Regions from separate parts of the Pseudoalteromonas sp. 20-92 genome, predicted to be linked through region 1. Evidence: predicted binding sites of a transcription regulator. Region 1 holds the regulator's gene; the other holds the start of a gene.
What was found. Region 1 encodes sigma-54, which starts transcription at its own class of promoters, with help from an activator protein. Its sites were predicted from a motif close to GTTGGCACGNNNNTNGNNT; they were not measured.

Region 1 (3,427 bases):
AACTTTTGGACAATGCTGTGGCTGGCTAAGTAATCCTTTACGGGTTGGTCTAAGCCATTTAAAGGTTTTAATTCTGGCTCCCAATGTGGGTTCGGTAAAAAGCGTGCATCAAAGACATAATCAGCTTCCTTAGGAATGCCGTGTTTAAAGCCAAATGACTCAAAAGTAACAATGAGTTGTTTATCTTTTTTACCCAGAATTTTTTCACGAATTGATTCAGCAAGTTGATGAACACTTAAATCACTCGTGTCGATCATATAGTCAGCGCGAGTAGTGAGAACATCGAGAAGTTCTTTTTCTTTTTTTATTGCTAAATCAAGAGGTAATGAGTCAACTGATAACGGGTGTAGACGGCGAGTCTCAGAAAAACGTTTAATTAATGTTTGATCCTCACTGTCTAGATAAAACAGAGTCGGTTTAGCAAAGCCAGGTAAGTATTCAAGGATATCGTTAAATTCATCTTGCTCTTTTGGTAAATTACGGACATCAATACTAACTGCAATTTTGTCGTAGTTATCAGATACACTTCTCACTAAAGAAGGTAGCAGATTAATTGGAATATTATCTACGCAATAATAACCTAAATCTTCAACTACGCGTAAAGCAACCGATTTTCCAGAACCGGAACGGCCACTTATGATAATTAATTCCATTTATCACCCATTATGTTAATTACGATTGTTCTACAATAACTTGATACAGTTCAGTATCTGATTTTGCGCTGCGTAACTGTTTACAAAAATCTTTATTATTTAGTTTATCAGCTATCGTTGCGAGCGTCTTTAAGTGCTGCTGGTTATCGCCATCAGGTACGATGAGTGCAACAAATATATCAACAGGGCGATTATCTATTGCATCAAAATTAATAGGTGTTTCGCTTACTAATACGAGTGCTAAAGGCTCTTCTGCGCCGCTCATTCGCCCGTGAGGGATTGCAATGCCTCTTCCTATACCAGTGCTTCCCAGTTTTTCTCTATTCATTAAGGCGCTGAGAATATCTTGTTGAGAAAGATATGGGAGCTTGTCATGAGCAAGTTGACTGATGAACTCTAAAATTCTTTTTTTACTATTAAAAAGGACCGCAGCTCTGCTGCAGTCCTGGCATATAAGTGAACTTAATTTCATAATATTAGTGTCGAGCAAGCTTCTCTTTGTGTTTAATAACTTGGCGATCGAGCTTGTCAATCAGCGAGTCAATGGCGGCGTACATATCTTGATGTTCAGTAGAGGCAAATAACTCAGCTCCACTTACATGAATCGTTGCCTCAGCTTTTTGGTTTAATTTTTCTATATCAAGAATGACATGAACATTATTAATATGATCTGAGTGTCTTTCTAGCTTCGCAAATTTGGTATTTACATAATCTCTTAATGAATCAGTTACTTCTACGTGACGACCAGTTAAGTTTAGTTGCATAAGCATTACCCTCTTTGTTTAGCGTCTTAAATCAAACTTTTTCGCTGATTTGACGGTGGAATAGCTAGAGATTCGCGATACTTTGCGATTGTACGTCTCGCTACTTTTATTCCTTGCTCAGCTAATATATCTGCAATTTTACTATCACTCAATGGTTTTGCTGAGTTTTCTGCTGCGATTAATTTTTTAATGAGAGCGCGTATTGCTGTTGATGAGCATTCGCCTCCATTTTCAGTACTTACATGGCTTGAGAAAAAATATTTAAGCTCAAAAATACCGCGAGGTGTATGCATATATTTTTGAGTTGTTACGCGTGAAATAGTTGATTCGTGCATTTCGACCATTTCTGCTACATCATTTAAAACCATTGGTTTCATGGCTTCGGGGCCATGCTCAAAAAAACCTTGTTGTTGCTTAACAATACAATTAGTTACTTTTAATAGTGTATCGTTTCTACTTTCTAAACTTTTAATAAACCATTTAGCTTCTTGTAGATGCGAGCGAATAAACTGGCTATCACCACTTGATTTAACGGTGCGTGACATTGCTGCATATTGGCTGTTGACTCTGATTTTAGGCATGCTATCTGGGTTTAGTTCAACAACCCAGCGACCTTTTATTTTTTTCACCGATACATCAGGAATTACATACTCAGATTCTTCTCTAACTATAGTATCCGCCGGTTTTGGGCTAAGAGTATGTATTAAAGTCATTATTTCTTTAAGCTCTTCTTCTTTGAGCTTTGTTTTTTTCATTAATGTACGATAGTCGCGAGCAGCTAATAGATCAATGTGCTCGGTTAAAATCATTTTTGTTTCATTAATATAGGGTGTTTCTTTATCGTATTGGTTCAGCTGAATACATAAGCATTCTTGTAAACTACGTGCTGCAATACCAACAGGGTCAAACAATTGAATTCGTTTTAAAACAGCTTCTATTTCGTCAAGTTCAACTTCGTTGTCTTCTTCGTTCTCTTGATTAAAACTTTCTAAAATTTCTTCGCAGCTCAGCGTTAAAATACCCGAATCATCGACGGCTTCAACAATCGCAATCGCAATCGCTTCATCGGTAGGACTAAAGGGAGTCAGTTGTAGTTGCCACATTAGGTATTCGTGGAGCGTTTCAGTTGAGGAGCCTTGGTATATAGATTCATCTTCAGGCATTGGTCCTGATGATGACGCTGGGGCTGCGCTCATATATTCATCCCAACTAACATCCATAGCCATTTCATCACCTAGCGTATCTTTAGCAAGTGCTTCACCACTGTCTTGCTCATATTCGCTCGGAACATCATCAGCATTTGCGCTAACAGTGACATCGTCGTTATCTGCTTTTTGCTCGTTTTTACCAGCAGAATCTTCGGCGTAATCTTGTTCTTCAACCTCTAATAGGGGGTTGCTGTCGAGTGCTTCTTGTATTTCTTGCTGGAGATCCAATGTACTGAGTTGCAACAGGCGAATTGCTTGTTGCAGCTGTGGAGTCATTGTAAGTTGCTGGCCCATGCGCAGCTGTAATGATTGCCTCATGTATCTCTAACAATCCTTTTATGTTGTTATAATTAATACTAGCAGATGCTTAAAGACATGGCGTAAATGTTACAGCCTAAATTGCTCGCCTAAATAAACATCACGTACTGTTTTATCGTTTAATACGTGTTCTGGAGTGCCTGATGCAATTAACTCACCATGAGAAACTATGTAGGCTTTTTCGCAAACATCAAGAGTTTCTCTTACATTATGGTCGGTAATTAACACACCAATACCACGATTTTTAAGATGTTCAATTATTTTCTTTATATCTAACACTGAAATAGGGTCAACACCAGCAAAAGGCTCATCAAGCAATATAAATTTAGGATCAGCGGCTAGTGCTCGCGCTATTTCAACTCGGCGACGCTCGCCTCCTGATAATGCCATACCTTGGCTATCACGAATGTGCTGAATACTAAATTCATCTAATAAATTGTTAAGTGTGTCTTCTCTTGCTTGCTTATTTAGCTCTTTACGTGTT
Region 2 (3,427 bases), on a different contig from region 1:
TCCGAATGAGATACATAGTGAAAGTGCTGTGATCTATATGCAAAAGCACGAGATAAAAACGGGTGTAAATACCATTATACTAAAGGTAACTGAATTACCTAAATTTGCAGGTGTGGATCCTTTTATTAAGTTAATTGACAAGAAAAGTGGCGATAATATTAAAGCACTGTAGCTTTTAAGTGCAGTATAAAAAATGCCAGTTGTTTTACTGACTGGCATTTTTATAGCTATTGAAAGAGGTTATTGATAGCTAACAGTAAAGTTATTTTTACTATATCTAAACTCATTTAGTAAGTAGCCCTCATCCTAAACTTTGTAGAAAATTGTATAAATTTTTGTATAAACCACTACATTTTCCCCACACCTTCTTACTAACTTAACTTTAGTTTTTTTGTACACTGCTGTCATTAAGAGTAAACAACAAGGGATAAGAATGAAGCAGCTAATGATAAGCGTTTTAATACTAAGTTTAACCGCTTGCTCTGCGGTGACAATTCAGCCACAGCAAGCAGCCAAAATAACAAGCAAAGCGAGTTATGAAGATAGTCGACCGTTCTTTTTATGGGGATTGGTTGGAGAAGAGCGCGTTGATGTGAAAAAAGTATGTGTAGATAAATCAGTAACTCAAATGCAGTCACAACAAACGTTTAGTGATGGAGCACTTAGTTTAATTACACTTGGTATATATGCACCTCACACTATTAAAGTATGGTGCGAAGATGAAATAGTAGGAGAGGCATTATGAGTATTAAGTTACTTATAACAAGTTGTATGCTGATTATATTAACGGGATGTACGAACATTTACTTTGATAATGGTGTACAAGACAACGTGAGCAATAAAACTCAAGATAGTTCACAATGGCATCATAATTTTGCTCTTGCATTATATGAAGGATCTAAGCCGTTAGATTTAAGTACTCATTGCCCACAAGGTGAATGGCAAAGTGTCCATACGTATAAATCGTTTACTAATGGTTTGGCAGAGGTGGCTGTTAATCAAATTGCTCCGGCTTGGTACCCTAAAACAGTTGAAGTAAGTTGTACTAAGGTGCCATTCAAGTAATATTATAAACGAGAAAAGGGCCAAAAGGCCCTTCGTGTTGCAGCAAGTAACACATTCTTTTTTATAAGTTAAAGTCTACAGAGTAAGCTACGTAGGCTTTAATATCTGAATCATCTATATCTGTATCAGACAAACCAAAAGTAAAACCGTCTTTTGAAATAGATATACCGTAATCTAAGATATTGTCGTCACCAATAAAATCACCAGAGTAATGACCTAAATGTAGTGCCATTTCAGTACCGTTACTACCGACAGCAAAGCCATAATCAGCAGTTAGGTAAAGTGAGTCGCCAAAGTCTGTACCGTCACCACTTGCAGCTGATGTTGCAAGTACAGAAGCGCCAAACGTGAAGCCTTCAACACTAATACTACCGTAAATTTCAGAGAAATCTGCGTCAGCTCCAGAAGCTGCGTCTGGGTAAGCGTAATAAATATAACCAACATCGTAACTAACACTTTCGTTAATGTCGCCACCAAAGCCTGCGTATAAGTCAAGCTCGTAGGTCATTTCGTCAGCCCAAGATGCATTTGAAGCCCAAGTGCCGGCATAAAAACCAGACTCATTAGCGTAGTCAATACCACCGGATATTGCCGCATCACCACCCGTTTGCTCTTGGCCGCGCCATAAGTAATTTGATGTTGCTGCCGCATTTGCTGTTACTTCAGCTTGAACCGATGTTGAGACTACCGATGTTGCAGCCATTAATGCGATGGTGCTAATCGCAATTGTTTTTTTTAGTTTGAGCATGTCCATTTCCCGTTATATGATTTTTGCATGCCAAGGTTTTATTATGTATTGCTTTAACCTTTTAACTGGATGCATTTTTATTGTTTAACTGGGGAGATAGTGCACTGTGTGTGCCAGCTTGGTTTTATTTATTTTAAAATGTATTTTTATATTTTAAAAATAATGACTTACAAAGGAGTAGTGTTTTTTATTGAGGTGATTTTAATAAGTGTTCGCACGCTGCTGGTGCATAAATTAACCTAGCCGCACCATTAAAGTACAGCTAGGTTAGATTTATTTAGCCGAAAATAGTACGCATTAGACTAATTGTTTCGTTAACGCCTCGACCTTTTTGTACTTCATTAATGATCGAGTCTCGTTTGCTGCGAATATGCTCAGGAATATCGTCAGCAGCAAGAGCACGGTCTACTAAAATTTCTGCAGACTCTTTGCCTCTACGTTGAGTTTTACCTGTCGTTGTTGTACTACGCTTAGGCTTGCTAAGTAACTTGATGTAGTTTGAACTGTCAGGTGTTTTAGTGTCTGCATAATAAAAGAAACATGGGATCAGTGCTTTAATAGAAACTAACTGTTCCTCTAGTTCGTTACTTGCATTAGCCATTTTATACCACGACATAGCTTGAATACCTTTAACGATATCTTGCCAGTAACGCTCAAAATCACTATTTTTAAGTTTTGGAACTCCAAGAGCGCCACATAATGCATCTAATCGATTATTTGTAATCGGAGTAAATAAATCAGGGCGGCGCATTGCTAGCAAGCGAGTTGCAGGGGCTAGCGTTGGTTTTTCATTGTTGTCGGTAAACACTTTTGAGTAAGCAGCAACAAATTGCTGGTATTCATATTGAGTGATATCACCTTCAAGTGGGATGTTTGCTAGAGCTGCATCAAAATCACCTGGTAAATCGCTAAGCATTTGATGAAAGCTTTTTGCACTCTTAGTTGAGGCAAACCATTCAACATCAAAGTTGTATGTGCTTGGATCAAGTGACGCCATATGCTTACCGCTAAACGCAAGTAAATCTTCAGGAATCATATCTTTAAGAGATTGTTCACGAATGCTTTTAATGTAGTCTACTAAGCGAAGCTGTTCATCAAGAGCAATAACGTCTTTGTGTTGTTCTACAAATACACTTACAACAGGCCACGGAGCAATACGTAAAGTTTTAACCTGTAAAAAGCTGATAGCTGAAATAAGCTGATCGTGTAGCTTCTTAAGTATAGGTAATTGTTGCGGCTCTAGTAAATCGTAGTTCATACGATCTCTACTTGCATTTAATAGTTCGTAACACCAAGGTAAAAAATCATCAGGGTGGTTTTCTACTTTCACGGCCATAAGGTTAAGGCTTAACTCTGAAGATTGCTTCAGAATGTTCTGATAGATTTGATTTTCTTGTTCGCCTAGCGTCATTTTTGACGGTGAAATTAGCAGTTTTTTCATGCCTTGTAGAATCTCCGGATTAGATATATATTTTTTTGCTGGTCTATTTTAGCGCAATTACATCAATAACAACAGCGCTGTCCTCAATGCTTAATAGTGACAGGGGATAAATATCTATACTTTTCAATGTATCAAGATTAAATTATAGGTAAATATTAGTTATTTTGATTTGA

Region 2: a site for sigma-54 is predicted at 1,913-1,931, ahead of NRL14_RS11650 (TorF family putative porin). Genes of this name have one in related genera too.

Annotation. Positions count from the first base shown of each region.
Region 1 is NZ_JANJGQ010000004.1:23,782-27,208, reverse strand. It holds gene rapZ (RNase adapter RapZ) at 1-653, opposite strand, end outside; gene ptsN (PTS IIA-like nitrogen regulatory protein PtsN) at 673-1,125, opposite strand; gene hpf (ribosome hibernation promoting factor) at 1,130-1,417, opposite strand; gene NRL14_RS05340 (RNA polymerase factor sigma-54) at 1,444-2,943, opposite strand; gene lptB (LPS export ABC transporter ATP-binding protein) at 3,013-3,427, opposite strand, start outside.
Region 2 is NZ_JANJGQ010000011.1:112,919-116,345, forward strand. It holds gene NRL14_RS11635 (M1 family aminopeptidase) at 1-172, shown strand, start outside; gene NRL14_RS11640 (Bor family protein) at 434-745, shown strand; gene NRL14_RS11645 (Bor/Iss family lipoprotein) at 742-1,065, shown strand; gene NRL14_RS11650 (TorF family putative porin) at 1,127-1,813, opposite strand; gene NRL14_RS11655 (hypothetical protein) at 2,091-3,254, opposite strand.